4 regions of the Bacillus sp. Medicinal_06 genome follow, and region 2 is predicted to be linked to each of the others. Evidence: predicted binding sites of a transcription regulator. Region 2 holds the regulator's gene; each other region holds the start of a gene.

Region 1 (5,531 bases), on a different contig from region 2:
TTGTCATTATGTTAGCTGCCTTTAAACGCCGAGAACAACATGCTTTTGAATATTATATTCTTACTTTCTTTGGTACACTCATCATTTTATCAACACTATTTACAAAGCAGCATGCCTTCATAGATGCCGTTTCTGGGATGACGCTAGCAAGTATACTATACTTTGGTATTCAGCTAGTATTAGTAAAAGAAACGGTGACAGTTCCGATGAAACAAAATCATAAAATGTAAACAAAAAAGCAGACTGTGGCTTCTTCAGTCTGCTTTTATCTATATAAAGGAGATTTTCAGGTGCAATACGTTGTTTGGCGATTAAGATTGCGGCACAGTCATATCGCCAGAATGAATTCGACCCGCTTTTTTTAATGCGATATATATTATATAAGAAACAGCTACTGGGATTACGATATAAGTGATCACCATCGCTGGTACAACACCGAATCCTTGGCTGGAGATTAAATTAATTGGTGCAATCAGAGAACTTAATCCAAGACCTGCGATTTCTTTACCTGCTTCTAATTGGAAAATCAGTGCAGATACAGGGCCCACAATGGCGCTAGCAACGACAGTTGGGACGAGAATCATTGGATTTTTAGTAATGTTCGGCAATTGGACTTTCGGAGTACAAAGGGCCTGTGCTAAAATACCACCTAAATTGTTTTCTTTTGCTGAGATAACAGAGAATCCGATAAATTGAGCGACGCATCCTGCAAGTGCTGCACCTCCTGCAACACCATCTAGGCTAAGTGCAATTGCTAGAGCTGCTGATGACGCTGGTGAGATTAATAATAGTCCCCAAACAACCGCAAGCACGATAGAAGCAATAAATGGACTACCAGCTGAACTATCTTTAATAAATGCGCCAATTGCATTTAAAACAGGACTAATATTTTGAGATAACCAAATACCGACTATGCCAGAACCAAGTATTGCTACAAATGGAACGAGCATCATATCTAAAGCAGTTTTTCCGCTTAACCGTTTACCGATATAAACTGCTAAAGTTGCTGTTAATAACGCACCAATCGGTTCACCAGTTTTAATGATTAGACCAGCTTCAGTAATCGAAATGGATCCTGCTCCAATCGCCCCGGCAACCATCGCTGAGAAAATGACAAGTCCGTTTGCTCCAAGCATAAAAGCAATCCCTGCTCCAATTGCTGGTGCCATCAGTGATTTCGCAACAACTCCAATTGTAATCAACATCGGAATATCAACAATTCTTCCAATATTTTCGATAAGTAAACCAATTCCAAGGGATACGAAAATACCTTGTGCAATTCCGGCAGAACCTTTAAAGACACGAGACATTATATATTCCTTCATCTGCTTCACCTTCTCCTAGTTTAGTAGCCGATTGTTTTCATATAGTCACGTAAAATATCATTTGATTGTGCAAATCGGCCTTCTTCAGTTTCTGTTAAGTTTAGTTCAACAACTTCTTTCACACCATCTCTTGTAATAATTGCTGGTACACCTGTGCAAATATTATATTCACCATACTCACCATCTAAAATTGCTGAAACAGCAATTACACGGTGATCATCATTAAAGATAGAGCGTGCGATATAAGCTAGTGAGTTACCAATGCCGTAATAAGTAGTTCCTTTACGTTTATAAATTTCCCAACCAGCTTTGGCAGTTTTCTCAACAATTTCATCTAAGTCAATTTCACCGAAACGCTCTTTTTGTTCATCTAAAATTTGTAAGATTGGTTTCCCACCAACTGTAACGTGAGACCAAGCAACCATTTGGGAATCACCATGCTCACCTAATGAATAACCGTGAATACTACGAGGATCCACTTCAAGCATTTCAGATAAAATTGTTCTTAAACGTGAAGAATCTAACGATGTTCCAGTACCAATCACGCGATTTCTTGGCAATCCAGACAATTTCCAAACTTGATAAGTAATAATATCAACTGGGTTTGATGCGATTAAGAAAATGCCATCAAATCCACTTTCCATTACACCTGCTACAACACTTTCCATAATCTTTGCGCTTGCTCCTAGAGTATCTAAACGACTTTGTCCTGGTTTTGGCGCTGGACCTGCTGTAATAATCACAATGTCCATATCTTTGCAGTCTTCATAAGTAGCTGCATATACTTTTGTTCTTGTATTTGTAAAATTAATGCAGTGCGATAAATCCATCGCTTCTCCAACTGCACGTTCATGATTTATATCAATTAATGTCAGTTCTTCACAGATACCTTGATTCACAATTGAATACGCACAGCTTGATCCAACTAATCCAGTTCCAATAATTGCGATTTTTCTTGTGTTTCTATTCATAAGAATCTCTCCTAAGTATTTCTGTATTGTTTTTGTTTGTTCTTTACACTTTTTATTATAGAGATTCTCACTATAGAAACCATGGATACTTTGTGAAATGTTGAGCAAGTTTTATGTATATTTTGTGAAACACGCTACTCTGTTTTCGTCATATTTGTTACAACTGGAAAAATATTTTATACATCTTTATTGACATATATACAAATAAAAAAGCGAGTGAATGATCATCTGATATTCACTCGCTTTTTTTATTCATTACTGTGCGCTTAATTGACTTTTCGTTTGCTGAACAACCATTGGATTTGCAGGAGCCGCTGGTTTATAATACCCTTTTTGCAATGCATATTTATATACATTACGTTGTCTCATCTCATCCTGGTTTCGAATGTGAATCAGCGTTTGATGTAGCTGTTCGTTATTTGACTCTGCTATGTAATGCGCATAACTTGCTAAGCTTGCATTTAATCCCGCTAAATAATCATTCACCATATCTTTTTCATTCATATTTCATAACCTCCTATCCTAAAAAGGACATTAATTGTTGTTTTGTGTTTCTTGCAGCTTGCGCATCTTGTTGTAGTATTTGCTTTAGTTGAGGATCTGTACATTGCTGTGCATATTGATCTAATTTATTTGCAATTGTTGTATGCCCCCCAATAATATGGCGTAAGTTTTCTAATTCAAGCTCTGTTAAATTTGGCATAATTAAGACCTTCCTTTCTTTGTTCATTCATCATTTAGTATTTATTTATTTTTGGATTGTATGCACGAGTTAACCTTTTTCTTGATTTACTCAAAAAAGACATAGTATGCAATTATAGATAAGTATCAAAGTCCTATATTTTATAGTTTTTATAGATAAATTATTATATAATACTTATAGAATGAAAATTCAAAAAATAGAACCTAATAATTATTAAGCAAACCATTAGTTAAAGGAGATATGAACATGAAAACACACGAATTCTTTACAAAAATTCAAAAAAGCTACGATCCCAATCCAAGCCAAGATGCTCTAACCTTTACTTTATTTGGTTTCTTATTAGCTCTATATACGTTTTTAAAACCTGCAAAATAACATACAAAAGAGCTGTTTACAAGTTACTCTATAAAACAGCTCCTTTTTAGATTGTGGATAAAGGCTTCGCCCACCTGTTTTTGTTATCGTTCTTTGTCGGAACGCCGATACATTTGAATTTGTGCCGATAAAATTTTATGTATTAATTTTCTATCAACCCACTCTACTGCTGAACTCTCTACTCTTTCTATCACTGGTACGTTTTATTATAACGTTTCTCCTTTCCACCTAATATTTTCTCTTCAAAACTACAATTGATAGTGAATAAGAACCTAACACCCCTGCCAATAAAAACGCATTTGCTAATTTATACTGCTCAGCTGTCAATGAATACAGGTTACCAATTAAAAAAATAATCAAATACGAAAGTAAGAATACTTTTTCAAAGACAGTATGAGAACCCCTCCGCAATAGAATTACTATTCGAAGGTGTCACACAATTCCATGTAACTCCTAAAAAACATGATCCAATCATTTACGATGCATCTCTTATCTTCCAAAACAATTTATTTTATTAGGCCGATGACAGTAGCTGGAAACCTGATCAGGTTATAGAATATGAAGTAAGCTGGATTTCTGCAAAAAATGTAAAATGGAGAGATGTTAGTTCGTGGATGGGAGATAAAATGAGATACGGAGTAATGAGTGAAGATTAATATATACATAAAGTAACAGTGACGATTCACATATCAATATTTCATCGTGGTAGACAAAAGTAAATGAAATTTTATCAGCGTAAATCCGAATATGTTGGCGATTCAACAAGGGATATCGACATTCCGACAAAGAACAACAAAAAAGCAGTAGCCAAACGTGGCTACTGCTTTCCCTTACTTATTAAACTGTATAACGCTCATCCTCTAAAATCTTCGCAGCAATTTCACGCTTCTTCGGAATTACGTTAAGCGGCGTGTGGCGTGTGAATTTGCGAAGCGCTGATAACATCATGCGCAGCATATCACCATTTTCAACTGCGATAATTGTTTCTTTTGCATCTGCTTCGATTTGGTTGAACGCTTCTTGGCAGAATACTTCTGTGTATAATACTTTTTGTTTATTCTTTTCAAGACCAGTTGCTTTAATTGCTTTTTCTGTACGAAGAACAGCTGATTCCATTGCGTATAAGTTGCTTACGATATCAGCGATATTAACAAGAACTTCTTGTTCTTTATCTAATGCTTTACCGTATTTTTGAACAGCTAATCCAGCTACCATTAAACCAATTTTCTTCGCATTATTTACTAAATATTTTTGAAGTGCTAATGGCTCGTCGCCTACTTCTTCAGGTATCATCATCATTAACTCTTCTTGTAATTTTTGTGCTTTTTGAAGAAGTGGTAATTCACCTTTCATTGCTTTACGTAAGAATGTACCTGGTACGATTAAACGGTTGATTTCGTTCGTACCTTCGAAAATACGGTTAATACGAGAATCACGGTACATTCTTTCAATCTCGTACTCTGCCATAAATCCGTAACCACCATGGATTTGAACACCCTCATCTACTACATAGTCTAATACTTCCGAACCGAATACTTTATTTAAAGAGCACTCAATTGCATATTCAGCAATAGAAGCTGCGACAGCTTTACCGTCTTTTACTTGCTCTTCTGTTAATGTACTCATATGGCTTTCAAATAAACCTACTGTACGGTATACAGAGCTTTCAGCTGCATAAATTTTCGCTGCCATATTCGCTAATTTTTCTTGAATTAATGGGAAGCGAGCGATTGGTTGTTTAAACTGTTGACGTTGGTTTGCATATTGTGCTGAAATTTCTAACGCACGTTTAGAAGAACCAACTGTACCAACACCTAATTTATAACGACCGATATTTAAAATGTTGAACGCGATAACATGACCTTTACCAATTTCACCAAGTACATTTTCTTTCGGAACAAGTGCATCTTCTAAAATTAATGTACGGGTAGATGAACATTTAATACCCATTTTCTTTTCTTCTGGGCTTGTAGATACGCCAGGATATTCTTTCTCAACGATAAATGCTGTGAAGTGCTCGCCATCAACTTTTGCGTATACGATAAATACATCAGCAAAAGCAGAGTTTGTAATCCATTGTTTCTCACCATTTAATACATAGTGTGTACCTTCTGCATTTAAACGAGCTGTTGTTCTTGCACCTAATGCGTCAGATCC
Region 2 (5,531 bases):
GAAAACGTGCAACATTAGCTTTAAATGCAAATCCAGGATTAGATATTGAGGCATAGTTATACACATAATTAACCACAACCTGTGGATAAAACCCATATTATCTGTTGATAATATGGGTTTTATTGTGAGTATTGAATGTTTATAACTTTTATATGATTTGTGGATAATGTGGAAAAGTTATTTTTGTGTTTATATAATAAAGGTGGATATGTGCATAAGGTTGTGGATAATTGTGTTAAGGTCAGACCTTTGACCATAGTCTTTTGTATTGAAAAATAAACAAGGTAGTTGAGGGGCTTTCAACTACCTTGTTTTTATCATATGAATATATAAGGGTTATACGTGTAACTCTTCCCATTCCGCCATAAACTTCTCTAATTCTTCTTGTTTGGTTTGCTTTGCTGTTGTAATCTCGCTAGCCCGTTCGTAGTCAGCATATACTTCAGGTAAACAAAGCTCCTCTTCTAATTGTGCAATTTCTTCTTCTAACTTTGCGATGTTTTGTTCAATTTCTTCAATTTTTCGGATACGCTGACGTTCCTGCTTTTTACGTTCTTTTTCTTCAAGATAGCTTAATTTTTCTTGAGCAACGCTTTTTTGAATAGGTACATCATTTTCTTGCTGTTCAAATTCTGTCCGTTCAATCATTTCATTTTTCTTTTCAATATAGTAGTCATAGTCACCTAAATATTCTTGTGCTCCCTCTGTTGATAACTCAACCACTGTAGTTGTGACACGGTTAATGAAATAGCGATCATGGGAAACGAATAAAAGAGTTCCAGGATAATCAATTAAGGCGTTTTCTAAAATCTCTTTACTATTTAAATCAAGATGGTTTGTAGGCTCATCGAGAATTAATAAATTAGATTTTTGCATCATCAATTTTGCTAGAGCTAATCGAGCTTTTTGACCACCACTTAGGGAAGATACTGGCTTTAATACATCATCCCCTGTGAATAAAAAGTTACCGAGTATCGTGCGAATTTCTTTTTCCGGCTCTAGCGGATAATCGTCCCATAATTCATTTAAAACACGCTTGGATGATGTTAAGTTTGCTTGTTCTTGATCATAATACCCAATAGATACATTTGAACCGAAAGAAACTTCACCGCTTAACGTCTTCAATTTATTTACAATCGACTTTAATAATGTAGATTTCCCAATACCGTTTGGACCGACTAGTGCGACACTATCACCTCGGGTTAATCGCATATTTACATGCTCAATAATTGGTTCTTTGTCATATCCAATTGAAACATCTTTTACCTGTAATACGTCGTTTCCGCTTTGTTTTTCGATATCAAAGTGGAAGGATGCGGATTTAGAATCACCTAATGGTCTGGTCAGTAATTCCATCCGATCTAATTGTTTCCGGCGACTTTGTGCACGTTTTGTTGTGGACGCACGAGCAATGTTCTTTTGGACAAAGTCTTCTAGTTTAGCGATTTCCTCTTGTTGTTTCTCATAACGTTTCATTTCTTGCTCATATAGTGCAGCTTTTAAATCTAAATATTTACTGTAGTTACCAACATATCGTCTGCTCTCTTTATTAGAAATTTCATATACTTGTGTAACAAGCTTGTCTAAAAAGTAGCGATCGTGGGACACGATTAAAATAGCTCCAGGATAGCCTTGTAAATATTGTTCAAGCCATGTTAATGTATCGATATCTAAATGGTTTGTTGGTTCGTCCAAGATGAGTAAGTCTGGTTTTGTTAATAGTAGCTTCCCAAGAGCAAGTCTTGTTTTCTGTCCGCCACTTAATGTGGAAATTGTTGTTTGGTGTGTTTCCGCTGGAAAACCAAGTCCACTTAAAATGGAGCGAATATCCGCTTCATATTGGTAACCACCTTGATCTTTGTAGTCTAACTGTAATTGATCATAATCAGCGAGTAATTTCTCGTACGTAGCAGCATTTGAAAAGTTCTCTTCCTTACCCATTTCCTGCTCTAACCTTCGAAGTTTCTTCTCCATATGCTGCAGATGTGTAAAGACGGTAAGCATTTCATCCCAAATTGTTAAAGAAGTTTCCAAACCTGTATTTTGGGCTAAATAACCAATAGAAACATCTTTTGGCTTTATAATTTCTCCACCATCGTGAGATAATTCACCGGCAATTATTTTTAATAATGTAGATTTTCCAGCACCATTTCGACCAACTAGTGCAATTCGATCTTTTGTTTGGACTTCCAATTTAATGTTTGCAAGAATTGTTTCAGCACCGTATAATTTTGAAAGCCCATTCACTTGTAATAAAATCAATGTTTTCACCTCAAATAATTTCTTAACTTTGCCATGTTTATATTTCTCAATCATACTAAAAATAGTGTATAGTTTAAAATAAAGAGAGAATTCTTCTCTCTATTATACAGGGAAAGTCATAAGTGCTAAACTTATGTATTTATTTTAAATCTGTGAACAAAGATAGGAAGAGAGGAGAGGTTACATGGATCAGCAAAAGATTCCACAGGCCACTGCCAAACGATTGCCTCTATACTATCGATTTATCCAAAATTTATCTCTTTCTGGTAAGCAACGTGTTTCATCGGCAGAATTGAGTGAGGCGGTAAAGGTAGACTCAGCAACAATTCGGAGAGATTTTTCATATTTTGGAGCGTTAGGGAAAAAGGGATATGGATATAATGTGAATTATTTACTATCATTCTTCCGAGAAACGCTCGATCAAGATGATATAACACGTGTAGCACTTATTGGAGTGGGTAATTTAGGGACCGCTTTCTTACATTACAATTTCACGAAAAATAATAATACAAAGATTGAAATGGCGTTTGATGTCAATGAAGAGAAAGTTGGAAAAGAAATCGGAGGAATTCCTGTATATCATTTGGATGAATTAGAAGAACGTTTAACAAATGATATACAGGTGGCAATATTAACAGTACCTGCTACCGTTGCACAAGCTGTAGCAGATCGATTGGCCGAAACAAATGTACATGGAATTTTAAATTTTACACCGGCACGATTAAATGTGTCAGAAAACATAAGAATTCATCATATTGATTTAGCTGTAGAATTACAAACGCTCGTTTATTTTTTGAAAAATTATCCACAATAAAACGCAGAGGAAATCCCTCTGCGTTTTATTATTGCCTTTTCTTTGTAAATTTGACTAAGATAAGTCGAAGTGCCAAATTAAAATCAATTGTTGCCATAGCAGCGAACAGCAGTGTCCAAAAGTTCCAAATTGTATCTGTAACGTTCGTAATTGCGAAACGTGTAAAGATACATCCAAGAAGGAAATACAGTGCTGCCATGAACAATGGTGAGTTCCTCATATTTAAAATCCTCCGATAAATCCTTGCATTTTTTCTGCTTGTTTGATCATTTCTTGTATTTGTTCGTTACTTACTAGTACTTGAGTTATTGCGACTAATGTATTCATCGCGACATGAGCCATAATAGGAACGATGATTCGTTTTGTTTTCACATATAGAAAAGCGAAAACAAGCCCCATGGAAGTGTATACTAACAAGTGTGTAAAATCAAAGTGAATGGCCGCGAAAACAAGCGAACTAATAATGGCTGCGATAAAGAAATTAAATCTTTTATAGAGTGTTCCAAATAAAATCTTTCTAAAGACAATCTCTTCTAAAATAGGACCGATGATAGATATAACAATAAGGAACCATGGAGTAGCTCTTGCTATTTCCATCAAATCTTGAGTGTTTTGAGAACCAGGATTAATCCCTAATAATCGCATTTCAATATTAGCTGCAAGTATTTGAGCAAACATAGCTAAAAAGAAACCGATAAAAATCCAGCCGATTGTAGCAGGAATGCTAGCTCGCTTCGTATCTAAATGTCTTTCACGTATATCGGTTCTAAGAAGCCAAAGTATAATACATAATGCAATAAAAAAGCTGATGATTGACCAGTGCCCAGCCATGATTTGCATTTTCTGCTCTCGTGAAACTGCCATATTATCATATAGTCCTGTTTTGAAAAGGAGCCATATGCCAAAAATTCCCGATAGTTGCATCAGAATATATGTAACTATAATCCACCAATATTGTTTTTTCAAATGGGTTAACCATCCTTTCTAACTCTAATTTATGAGATAAGGCGAGGAAACATGTGAACATCCCGCCGTGGGATACGTAATAACTGTTTGTATTATTATTTTTTTGTAAATCTTTATTTGAAAATGAAATAGATAACAGGAAAAAGCAGTACCTATAGAGAAAATAACTTATGGCATCCTTCATATTGTAACATACGATAAGTGGAAAAGCCGATTCATATAAAAAGGCTTTCTTGAGAATTATTGCTGTTATTGTTGTATAGAAAAAGTTTATATCGTAATTTGCGAAAAAATTATGATTTTTTTACTTGCAAAAGAAATTTAGATTATTTATTATTATAAGTGTGTTAGCACTCATAGTCTTTGAGTGCTAATAAAGAAAATTTACATAGGAAAATGAGGAGGTTATTGTTCATGCTAAAGCCATTAGGTGATCGCGTTGTAATTGAGCTTGTTCAAGCAGAAGAAAAAACAGCAAGTGGTATTGTATTACCAGACACTGCAAAAGAAAAACCACAAGAGGGTAAAGTTGTTGCAGTAGGTACTGGTCGAGTGCTTGAAAATGGTGAGCGTGTTGCTTTAGAGGTAGCAGCAGGTGATCTTATCATCTTCTCAAAATATGCAGGTACTGAAGTGAAATATGAAGGTACAGACTACTTGATTTTACGTGAAAGTGACATTTTAGCAGTTATCGGTTAATTATATACATTTTAAAAATCCAAGGGGGTCAAATATTATGGCAAAAGATATTAAATTTAGTGAAGAAGCACGTCGTTCGATGCTTCGCGGTGTCGACACTCTTGCAAACGCAGTAAAAGTAACGCTTGGACCAAAAGGTCGTAACGTTGTACTTGAGAAAAAATTCGGTTCACCACTTATTACAAATGATGGTGTAACAATTGCAAAAGAAATCGAATTAGAAGATGCATTCGAAAACATGGGTGCAAAATTAGTAGCAGAAGTTGCTAGCAAAACAAATGACGTAGCTGGTGACGGAACAACAACTGCAACTGTATTAGCACAAGCCATGATTCGTGAAGGTTTAAAAAACGTAACAGCTGGTGCGAACCCAATGGGTCTTCGTAAAGGTATCGAAAAAGCTGTTGTTGCAGCAGTAGAAGAATTAAAAACGATTTCTAAACCAATCGAAGGTAAATCTTCTATCGCGCAAGTAGCTGCTATCTCTGCTGCTGACGAAGAAGTAGGTAAATTAATTGCTGAAGCAATGGAACGCGTTGGTAACGACGGCGTTATTACTTTAGAAGAATCTAAAGGATTCACAACAGAATTAGATGTAGTAGAAGGTATGCAATTCGATCGTGGATATGCATCTCCTTACATGATTACTGATTCTGACAAAATGGAAGCAGTCCTTGATAACCCATATATCTTAATCACTGACAAAAAGATTTCTAACATTCAAGAAATCTTACCAGTGTTAGAGCAAGTGGTACAACAAGGTAAACCACTTCTTATCATTGCAGAAGAT
Region 3 (5,531 bases), on a different contig from region 2:
GTTAAGTTGAAGTAAGCTAATGATAGCTAAGAAGATTAAGCTATATTTCATTGCTGTTTTAAATAAAGCAGATTCTTTACCAACTAGTCCAACTGCTGCACATGCAACCGCTACGGATTGTGGTGAAACCATTTTTGCCATTGTACCGCCGACTACGTTTAATGCAACGAGTGTAGATGGTACGATATCTAATTGTGCTGCAGTTACTGCTTGAAGTGGTGCAAATAATGAACCACTTGATACTACAGAACCAGTTAAGAATACGCCGATCCAACCTAAGATTGGAGATAAGATTGGGAAGGCATTGCCTGTAGATGATAAAGCTAGTCCAAGAGTAGAAGACATACCAGAGTAGTTTGTTACATATGCTAATGCAATTACACTACAAATTGTATAAATTGGAGCTTTTAGCTCTTTTAATGTTTCAATAGTTAGTTCCTTAACCAATTGTCCTTTTGCACGATATACAAGTAAGGATACGATAATTGCTAGTACAATTGCAGTAGTTGTAGATGAAAATACATCTAGTTTGAAGATTGCTGCAAATGGTGTATCTGCATTTACAATTGGTGTTGTTTTAATAACGTGATTGTGTAAACCAGGAACCTGGATGTTCCATACTAAGCTCCCTAATGCGCCATCTGGAGCGAATAAACCTTTAATTGCTTTTAAATTGAAAATTGTTACGAATGCTGTTAAGAAAGCAAATGGTGACCAAGCATATAAAATTTGTTTCATTGTGTAATTATGTTTTTCAGCTTGCCCAGCGTTAGTTTCATCCGAAGATTTTGGTTGCCATATGCGTAAGAATAAAGCTAATGCAACCATGCTGACAACAGCTGCGAAAATATCAGTTAGTTCGGCACCAAGGAAATATGTTACAACAAATTGTGTGATAGCAAAAGAACCACCACTTACAAGGATACCTTGCCAAGTTTCTTTAATTCCTTTGAAACCGTCTACCATTACCACAAGTAAGAATGGTAATACAAAGCTGATGAAAGGTAATAATGTTACAGTTTGACGACCAACAATTAATGCATCCATTTGTGTTAATTGAGCAGGTACTGTAACTGGAATACCCATTGCTCCCATTGCGCCACCAGCAATATTTGCAACTAAACAAATACCCGCTGCTTTTAATGGATTAAAGCCCATACCTACAAGTAATGCTGCTGTAATTGCAACTGGTACACCAAAACCAGCTGCACCTTCTAAGAAAGCACCGAAAGAATAAGCGATTAATAAGACTTGAAGACGACGGTCATTTGTAATACTGGAGATGCTGTCACGAATAACGTTAAATTGTTCAGTTTTTACTGTTAATTTGTAAAGGAAAATTGCTGCAATAACGATTGTACAAATTGGATAAAAACCAGCAGCTACTCCAAATGCAGCCGATGATACTGCCATAGTTGCAGGCATTTTGTAAACAAATATAGAAAGAATGATTGCTAGAATTACGCTATAAAGTCCTGATAAATATCCTTTGATTTTAAATACTGTTAAACAAAGAACAAAGAATAAGATTGGAAGAGCAGCGACAAGTGCTGATAACCAAATGTTGTTTAATGGATCATAAATTTGTGTCCAAGTACTCATAATAATGACAACTCCTATCTATAATATGTGAATATATTCACATTATTTGTGAAATAATTCACAATCAATTTACATTGCTAAGTATATTCCTGTTCAACACTATTGTCAACGTAAAAAAGTATAATTATTCCATAATAGTGTCAACTGTAAAAATTCCGCTACATTTTGTTCATAAACTGGACAAAAAGAGGAACCGTGTATGTGAAAGTACACGATTCCTATATAAAACCAAACTCTTTCTATTTAGGTGGGAGAGAGGCTCCGGCCATGTATAGAAGCGGTCAGAATTTCTTCCTGTCATTACCAAGTTAGAGCGAGAACAATGCAAGTCATTTTTTTCGTAGCAGTGACTTATGTGTCGAAAGATCCAAGGGGATTTTTATTTTCCTTTATCTTTTATATAGGAAGTTTTGGATAATTATATAACCAAGTGCAATATTAATGAAACTTATGAAAAACTATCTATTTTACCAAAATTTAACTATATCCATCGTAACAAGGCGATTTTTATAGGTCAAATAACTTAAAAAGATTACATTCGCATATCATTTCAGAGTAATATTTTACAATATCATTACAGGGAGTAGTGTAAGTGAAAAAATATAACAAAAAGGTTGATAAATCAGCATTTAGAAGCAAAGTATACCTATCTGTATGTTTTGCTTTTTCACTAAACCGTGTAGTATAATATTCAAAATCAGCAGGGGTTTTGTCCTTAATTGTGTGTTGATAAAAGGAGGAAATAATTTTTTTATTTTAGGTTGATAAAGTTGTGTCGTAACAGGAAATATAAAAACAAATATATAAAGATAAATAAAGAGAAAATAAAAATGAAAAAATGAGGGGAACTTTATGAATCAAAATCAATTTGATTGTTGTATTTCAGAAGAGGATGTACAAATGCTACGAGCGTTAGCTCACCCGCTCCGCCTTCGCTTAGTAATGGAGCTGATGGGTCGTGGAACTTGTAACGTAACACAATTGCAGGAAGTATTAGAAATTCCGCAATCGACTGTTTCGCAGCATTTAACGAAATTAAAGCAAAATAAGGTTGTTCGTTTTGAAAGACGTGGCTTAGAAGTATATTATCAAGTGCATAATGAGAAAGTAAGTGAAGTTGTAAAGACATTATTTTCATAAAATTTGAATATTATGGGAAAATCTGTGTAGAAATACACGGATTTTTTTGTGGAATAGAGTTTTGAAAATATGGAAAGCTAGGAGGTGTAATATATAGAAGGAGGAATAAATAATGGATGTAAAGCGTGTGAAACAAATTTTGTCGTCTTCAAGCAGAATTGATGTTACGTATCAAGGTGTACCAGTGTGGATTGAAAGTTGTGATGAGGGAAGTGGAATTGCAAATGTACATGATATAAAAACACCACATGAAACAGTGCAAGTGGACGTTACAGCGTTAGAAGAGCAATAAAAAGCGAAAGTTAGCTTTCAGTAGCTAACTTTCGCTTTTTATTTATAAAAGTGATAAGAAGTATGCAATAGCTCATAATTTATGCATATTGGTATATTTTTTGAAATACCCGTCTTCATGTTTTTTCATCGCAAAACATGAAAAAACAAGATTTTTTCTATGTAATGACAAATTGGAACATAATTTGCATAGAGTAAGTAGCAATAAGAAGGGGGTTGAAAAGTGAAGAATGAAATGAAACTAAAACGTTCGTTGAATTTTTTTCAGTTAGTATTACTAGGTCTAGCCTACATGGCGCCATTAACTGTATTTACTACCTTTGGAGTTGTAGAATCTTTATCTAAAGGTGTAATACCAACCGCGTATATACTTGCCCTATTTGCAATGTTGTTTACGGCTTATAGTTACGGACAAATGACAAAGGCTTATCCGATTTCTGGATCTGCTTATACGTATACGCAAAAATCTTTGAGCCCAGGGTTAGGTTTTATGGTTGGTTGGATAATTTTAATGGATTATTTGTTTATTCCTATGATTAATTTCCTCATAATAGCACTCTACCTGTCTGAATATTTCCCTTCTATTCCTTCTAGCATATGGATTGTTGCAATGATTGTCATTGTTACTGTAATCAATATTATAGGGACAAAATTAACGATCACAATGAATATGATTTTTTTAGGATTCCAATATTTTGTATTGTTTCTGTTTTGCATATTATGTGTAAACTCTCTCCTCAATGGGAATGGAGAAGGAACTATATTTTCGTTAAAACCATTCATAAATTCTGAATCATCAATTTTAGCTGCATTTTCTGGCGCTGCAGTTCTTTGTTTATCTTTCTTAGGCTTTGATGCATTAACAACTTTCGCAGAAGAAACGATTAATCCCAAAAAGACGATTCCAAAAGCAATATTTTTTGTAATTGCTTGTTCGGGTATCTGCTATATTCTTGTTTCTTACCTTGCACACTTAATACATCCGGATTATGCATCTTTTAAAAATCTAGATACAGCAGCTGCTGAAATTGCGAGAATGATAGGCGGGAATTTATTTAATGCCATATTTCTTGCAGGAATGATAGTAACTTCTTTTACTTCAGCTTTGACTTCTCATGCTAGTGTTTCACGTATCTTATATGCAATGGGAAGGGATTCGGTATTGCCGAAGACATTCTTTGCCTATATACATCCACGCTTTCACACACCTATCAAGAATATTATTTTAGTGAGTATTTTTGCTCTAGCTGCGCTATTTACCGACCTTGTTACCATTACTTCTTTCATTAATTTTGGTGCACTAATTGCATTTACATTTGTAAATATCTCAGTTATTGCTCATTACTTTGTTAAAGGGCGTCAGAGATCTTTAAAATGTACAATTTTATATTTTGTGATTCCGTTTATTGGTGCGAGTATAACACTCAAGTTATGGAGCGATTTGGATAAGATGTCTATGATACTAGGAGGAATATGGGCCTTTGTTGGGATTGTTTATTTACTCTATATAACGAAATTATTTCGAGTTCAACCACCACAAATGAATTTTGATGAATCACAGAAAGAAGATGGACAAGAATTATCGATTTAGGAGGAACATGATGACGAAAAAAGCAGATGTTATTTTAAGTAGTGATGCTGTGTTTACAGGAACGAAAGAAATTTCTATTCCGGCTTCTATTGTGGTTAAAGATAATAAAATTATTGCTCTTGTTCAAAAAGATAACATTCAAGATTATGTTGATACGCACACAAGGATTTATGATTTTGGAAATCAACTTATTATGCCTGGGTTTCATGACTTTCATATTCATCTTATGCTAGGGAGCTTAGTAAATGAGGGAGTACAGCTTATTCATGCACGTTCAGCTAAGGAAGTTGCAAGGCTTGTAAAGAAACATGCTGATGAAAATAAAAATGCACCTTGTGTGATTGGAAGTAGTTGGGAACAGAATTTGTGGGAGTCGGAGGAAGAACCCCACCGGAATATATTAGATGAATGTATTGCAGACCGACCAGTATTTTTATATCATGCTGAATTTCATTGTGCATGGCTAAATAGTAAGGCTTTAGAAATGGCGGGGATTCATAGAGGAACAAAAAATCCGCCGTATGGAGAAATTGTGAAAGATCAAAATGGCGAGCCAACAGGGATTTTAAAGGAAAATGCAGTAGGGTTAGCAACAAATATATTACAGTTTACTCCCAAACGAAATAGAGCGTTGCTTCAGAGCTTTTTAATAGAAACTGCAAAATACGGTGTAACGTCTGTACATGATTTATTAAGAATACCTGAAATGGGTGTGGAAGAAGCAGAGCTATACGATGAATTTGAGAAGGAGGGGAAGTTAACAACAAGAATTCATTTTGTGGCTCCTCTGAATGGTGATTTAAAATTAGCAAAACATTTAAATGAAACATATAACTCTAATATGGTTCAATTTTGTGGGTTTAAACAATTTATAGATGGTGTTACAACAAGTTATACAGCATATTTA
Region 4 (5,531 bases), on a different contig from region 2:
CAATTGGTAGAGCAACTGACTTGTAATCAGTAGGTTGGGGGTTCAAGTCCTCTAGCCGGCACCACTTTCAAAATGAGCCATTAGCTCAGTTGGTAGAGCATCTGACTTTTAATCAGAGGGTCGAAGGTTCGAGTCCTTCATGGCTCACCATTTATTTTATAATTTCATGCGGGTGTAGTTTAGTGGTAAAACAAGAGCCTTCCAAGCTCTGGTCGAGAGTTCGATTCTCTTCACCCGCTTTTCCATTGGGGGCCTATAGCTCAGCTGGTTAGAGCGCACGCCTGATAAGCGTGAGGTCGATGGTTCGAGTCCATTTAGGCCCACCATTATTCCGCAGTAGCTCAGTGGTAGAGCTATCGGCTGTTAACCGATCGGTCGTAGGTTCGAGTCCTACCTGCGGAGCCATATTATATAGAGAAGTACCCAAGTGGCTCAAGGGGCTCCCCTGCTAAGGGAGTAGATCGCTAACGCGGTGCGAGGGTTCGAATCCCTTCTTCTCTGCCAGAAATTGGCCCGTTGGTCAAGTGGTTAAGACACCGCCCTTTCACGGCGGTAACACGGGTTCGAATCCCGTACGGGTCATACTTAAAGAGATAGCATAATCTGCTATCTCTTTTTTCATTTTTAACAGTAATCAGATAGAAATCTCCTTCCTCAAGTACGTGCAGAAAAGAGTCAAGGTGGTAAGGATGGGACGTTCACATTTCTGAAATACCATTGGCAACTAATAGTAAAAAAATAAAAATGGATAACAGGATAAAAAATATGCCATTAGATATAACACTGAATAGCATTATACTAACGTTTTTTGTCTTAACTCCAAAAATTAAGCGACTATAAATCCAATATCTATGATAGTTAATAAAACAATGCTAATTCGCAAATCAGTATTTGGATATAATCTTGAGGTTACAAAAACAAATAGTGTAGCGATAAGTAAAGAAATAGTCCAAAGAATGGGTTTAGCTATTGTTTTGCTTTCCCGCATGTTATTCTCCATAGTATCACCTCTTTCCACTTTCTTAAATTATACAAGCCTTTCGTAACAGAAAGATAATCTTTTAGTTATAACAAATCATATATTTTTGATATTGAAACACGCTATAGAATGGAGTGATGGTATGGATTTTGAAACCTTGTATCGAACCTATCGGCCTTTAGTTTACTCTGTAGCATATCGCTTGCTTGGCTCTGTTAGTGATGCGGAAGATGTTGCGCAGGATATACTTATTAAAAGTCAACATGTGAACCAGGAATCAATTAGAAATATAAAAGCTTATTTCATTAAGATGACGACAAATCATTGTTTAAATATACTGCAATCGGCTCAGAAAAAGAGAGAAGTATATACAGGAGAATGGCTTCCTGAGCCGGAAATAGATACGATGAAACTAAATCCTATGGACACTATAATTCAAAACGAAAGAGTATCCTATGCATTTCTTGTACTGTTAGAGAATTTAACGCCTATTGAAAGAGCTGTATTTGTCTTAAGGGAAGCCCTCAGGTACGATTATCGAGAAGTAGCGGAGATTTTAAACAAATCAGAGGCAAATTGCCGAAAGATTTACAGCCGTTGCAAAGAGAAGATACGACACGAAATACCAGTACATCCACAACAATCGGATCATACAGAAAAAATGATACATACCTTTATCAGAGGCGCAGAAACAGGGAATTTTGAGGAATTTATTAATTTGCTGACAACAGATGCAACCCTTGTCACTGATGGAGGCGGTAAAGTGCGTGCAGCTATATTTCCGATTCTGGGTAAACAGCGTATCCAGACGTTTTTGGAGGCTATTGTTTCACGAGGATTTTTCCAATTGGATCTTCTTCCAACTATAATAAATGGTCAATTTGGTATTTTAGCAAGGAATAAAGGCCGTGCAGAGAAAGCCATATGTTTTGAATGGAATGAAAGCGGAGAATCCATTAGAAGAATCTTCATTGTAGTCAATCCTGATAAGTTGAAGTATATTCCAGTTCTATAGCATTTATAAAAAAGAGATTTTTTTAAAATCTCTTTTTTATTTTGTCACAAAACAAAAAGCTAATTTGTCTTATAAGTGACGGGATATAAAAGGGATGCTATGTATGTTTTTTATTAGAGCTTCTGTCATGAATTAAGGTATGTTACGGCAGATAGTGATTGTAAATCATTCATAAAAGACCTTGTTAAATATCCTGGTATAAAAGTACAAACTCATTTTATTTTATGGAGGGAATATACGATGGAAACAAGGTTTTTAATGGGAAAGGTAAATCCAGAAGGTTATAAGGCAATGGCAGGATTAGAAAAATATTTGATGACTACAAGTATTGATGAGACATTGAAAGAGCTAATTAAAATTCGGGCCTCTCAAATCAACGGATGTGCGTATTGCATTGATCTCCATACGAAAGATGCGAGAAAATTAGGAGAAACAGAGCAGCGTATTTATGCTCTTAATGCTTGGCATGAGACACCATTTTTCACAGAGAAGGAGCGTGCTGTGCTTGCTTTGACAGAAGCAATTACACTAGTAGCGGAAACTCATGTTCCAGATGAGGTATATGAAGAAGTAAGAAAATACTTTGAAGAAAAGCAAGTTGCTGAAATTATTATGCAGATTGTTGCTATTAATGCATGGAATCGAATTGGAGTTTCTACTCGTTTAATGCCAGAATAAAGATAAAGTCTTGAAACAATAGAAAGCTATTCTTTCCAGAAAGGCTCTGGAAAGGATAGCTTTTTATGTATTACTACACATAATCTCTAATAAAACAAAGTTTTCACAATCTAAAGAAAAAGCTTACATTGAGATTGATTCCATACTCAATAAGATAACTTTCTCCTATCTGTGAAAAAGTTCACAAATAGGTCATAATTTGTGAATTAATTCACAATTATTCATGCTACAATATGAGTGTAAGGAAGTTAAACAACATTAAATTAGTACTTTAATTAATTACTTAAACAATCATAATAAATGTGAACAATAGAGAGGGGAAATTACCATGAAAAAAGGTATCAATCGCGTAGTATTAGTAGGAACAGGAGCTGTAGGTTGTAGTTATGCTTACTCAATGATCAACCAAGGTGTAGCTGAGGAATTCGTACTTGTTGATGTAAATGAAGCAAAAGCAGAAGGAGAAGCAATGGACTTAAGCCATGCGGTACCATTCTCTCCATCACCAACAAAAGTGTGGAGCGGTAGTTATGCAGATTGTAAAGATGCAGATTTAGTTGTTATCACTGCTGGATTACCACAAAAACCAGGTGAAACTCGTTTAGACTTAGTTGAGAAAAATACAAAAATCTTCAAGCAAATCGTTCGCGGTATTATGGATAGCGGATTTGATGGTATTTTCTTAATCGCAACTAACCCAGTTGACATCTTAACTTACGTAACTTGGAAAGAATCTGGATTACCAAAAGAACGTGTAATTGGTTCTGGTACAACTTTAGACTCTGCTCGTTTCCGCTATATGCTAGGTGACTACTTAAATGTAGATCCACGTAACGTTCACGCGTACATTATTGGTGAACATGGTGATACTGAACTTCCAGTATGGAGCCACACTACTGTAGGTGTACAAAAACTAGAAACAATTTTAGCGAACAACGAACAATACAACCAAGATGATTTAGATAAAATCTTTGTAAATGTACGCGATGCAGCTTACCACATTATTGAGCGTAAAGGTGCAACTTACTACGGAATCGGTATGTCACTACTTCGTGTAACGAAAGCAATCTTAAACAACGAAAATAGTGTGCTAACTGTATCTGCATACCTAGAAGGTCAATACGGTGAAAAAGACGCTTATGTAGGTGTTCCGGCTGTTATTAACCGCGAAGGTGTACGTGAAATCGTTGAGCTTGAGCTAAATGAAGAAGAAAAAGCGAAATTCGCTCACTCTGTAAAAGTATTAAAAGAAACAATGGCACCAGTACTTTAATATAATTGATAAATGATTCAGAGGCGGGAAACTGCTTCCGGCTTCTGAATTTTTATATAAAATAATATAAATTCCTTTTCCAGTTCCCTTGTATATCCCCAAAATATACCCCTTTTGTTGGAAAAGGATCGTTTATAGAAAAAGCACTCTATATGAAAATAGAGTGCTTTTTTATTATATTATTACAAGTGAAATAATCATCTGAAATAAAACGCTTTCAATGAATATTCGTCAAAATTCGATATATTTTATCAAAAATTAAAATATTACCTTTAATTACCACGAAAAAACGTATATTTATTTAAAAATACACAAGGATATTTCAGTTTTTCAGCGAATGTTTACAAAGTAACAAAAATTCTGTCATCTTAGTGAGGTGAACATATTGAGTGTAACAAATTGTATAGAAGAGAGTTTGTATGAATTTCATACAAAAAAGTGTTATGAGAGCTATAACATATTTGGCGCGCATTTTGCAGTAGAGGATGAAATACAAGGCGTACGATTTACAGTATGGGCTCCTCATGCAAAAGCTTTGAGTGTAGTTGGAGATTTTAATGATTGGGATGTTGAAGGGCATCGAATGATACAAATGACAGAAAAGGGTATTTGGTCACTGTTTATACCACATTTGGGGGAAAACGAAATATATAAGTATGCGATTGAGACCAAAGGTGGAGAAACAATTTTAAAAGCAGATCCCTATGCAAATTATGCAGAAGTAAGACCAAATACGGCATCTGTTATTTTTGATATAAGGGGATACGAATGGAACGATAAAAATTGGTTCCGCAAGAAAAAACGAAAATCAATTTATAAGGAAGCAATGGCAGTTTATGAATTGCATTTTGGATCATGGAAAAAGAAAGAAGATGGCTCTTTGTACTCGTATCGAGAAATGGCAGAGGAGCTCATTCCTTATGTAGTAGAGCATCAGTTTACTCATATTGAAATTATGCCGCTCGTTGAACATCCATATGATCGATCTTGGGGATATCAGGGAACTGGATATTATGCGGTAACAAGTCGATTTGGTACACCGCATGATTTCATGTATTTTGTCGATGAATGTCATAAATATGGAATCGGTGTCATTTTAGATTGGGTACCAGGTCATTTTTGTAAGGATGCTCATGGTTTGTATTTGTTTGATGGGGCACCAACCTATGAATATAAAGATTTGGATGTGCAGGAGAATCGTGTTTGGGGAACAGTAAATTTTGATTTAGGGAAACAGGAAGTGCGAAATTTTTTAATTTCAAATGCATTGTTTTGGATGAAATATTACCATATCGACGGCTTTCGCGTTGATGCGGTTGCGAATATGCTGTACTGGGAAAAAGAAGGGCAGCAGCAAAGTAATGAATATGCGGTTTCCTTTTTACGTGAGTTAAATGAGGCCGTATTTGCAGAGAACGAAGAATTTTTGATGACGGCAGAAGATTCGACAGCTTGGCCGCTTGTGACTGCCCCAACGTATGAAGGCGGGCTTGGCTTTAATTATAAGTGGAATATGGGCTGGATGAATGATGTGTTGAAATATATGGAGTGTGCGCCAGAGTACCGGAAATATATTCATGAGAAAA

What was found. Region 2 encodes Rex, which represses fermentation and respiration genes when NADH is low (regulators of the CRP and FNR family bind a similar motif). Its sites were predicted from a motif close to TTGTGAAATATTTCACAA; they were not measured.
Region 1: the regulator Rex is predicted to act here: its motif matches at 2,387-2,404, upstream of AC1M36_RS16045 (L-lactate dehydrogenase).
Region 3: the regulator Rex is predicted to act here: its motif matches at 1,649-1,666, upstream of AC1M36_RS19950 (lactate permease LctP family transporter).
Region 4: the regulator Rex is predicted to act here: its motif matches at 2,872-2,889, upstream of AC1M36_RS03665 (L-lactate dehydrogenase).

What each region holds. Positions count from the first base shown of each region.
Region 1 covers NZ_JBWYHD010000006.1:85,767-91,297, forward strand. The annotation lists gene AC1M36_RS16035 (phosphatase PAP2 family protein) at 1-230, shown strand, start outside; gene AC1M36_RS16040 (PTS sugar transporter subunit IIC) at 312-1,325, opposite strand; gene AC1M36_RS16045 (L-lactate dehydrogenase) at 1,346-2,296, opposite strand; gene AC1M36_RS16050 (spore coat protein) at 2,552-2,800, opposite strand; gene AC1M36_RS16055 (hypothetical protein) at 2,814-2,999, opposite strand; gene AC1M36_RS16060 (hypothetical protein) at 3,246-3,374, shown strand; partial or broken gene AC1M36_RS16065 (DUF2178 domain-containing protein) at 3,603-3,752, opposite strand; gene AC1M36_RS16070 (acyl-CoA dehydrogenase family protein) at 4,212-5,531, opposite strand, start outside.
Region 2 covers NZ_JBWYHD010000030.1:2,878-8,408, forward strand. The annotation lists gene tsaD (tRNA (adenosine(37)-N6)-threonylcarbamoyltransferase complex transferase subunit TsaD) at 1-56, shown strand, start outside; gene AC1M36_RS27585 (ABC-F family ATP-binding cassette domain-containing protein) at 337-2,262, opposite strand; gene AC1M36_RS27590 (redox-sensing transcriptional repressor Rex) at 2,447-3,076, shown strand; gene AC1M36_RS27595 (YdiK family protein) at 3,105-3,296, opposite strand; gene AC1M36_RS27600 (CPBP family intramembrane glutamic endopeptidase) at 3,299-4,042, opposite strand; gene groES (co-chaperone GroES) at 4,457-4,741, shown strand; gene groL (chaperonin GroEL) at 4,779-5,531, shown strand, end outside.
Region 3 covers NZ_JBWYHD010000008.1:109,777-115,307, reverse strand. The annotation lists gene AC1M36_RS19950 (lactate permease LctP family transporter) at 1-1,602, opposite strand, end outside; gene AC1M36_RS19945 (ArsR/SmtB family transcription factor) at 2,455-2,742, shown strand; gene AC1M36_RS19940 (acid-soluble spore protein H) at 2,855-3,034, shown strand; gene AC1M36_RS19935 (APC family permease) at 3,257-4,624, shown strand; gene AC1M36_RS19930 (amidohydrolase) at 4,635-5,531, shown strand, end outside.
Region 4 covers NZ_JBWYHD010000002.1:1,839-7,369, forward strand. The annotation lists tRNA gene AC1M36_RS03615 (tRNA-Thr) at 1-64, shown strand, start outside; tRNA gene AC1M36_RS03620 (tRNA-Lys) at 75-150, shown strand; tRNA gene AC1M36_RS03625 (tRNA-Gly) at 169-239, shown strand; tRNA gene AC1M36_RS03630 (tRNA-Ile) at 250-326, shown strand; tRNA gene AC1M36_RS03635 (tRNA-Asn) at 331-405, shown strand; tRNA gene AC1M36_RS03640 (tRNA-Ser) at 414-504, shown strand; tRNA gene AC1M36_RS03645 (tRNA-Glu) at 511-582, shown strand; gene AC1M36_RS03650 (hypothetical protein) at 827-1,000, opposite strand; gene AC1M36_RS03655 (RNA polymerase sigma-70 factor) at 1,122-1,994, shown strand; gene AC1M36_RS03660 (carboxymuconolactone decarboxylase family protein) at 2,235-2,672, shown strand; gene AC1M36_RS03665 (L-lactate dehydrogenase) at 3,001-3,945, shown strand; gene glgB (1,4-alpha-glucan branching protein GlgB) at 4,331-5,531, shown strand, end outside.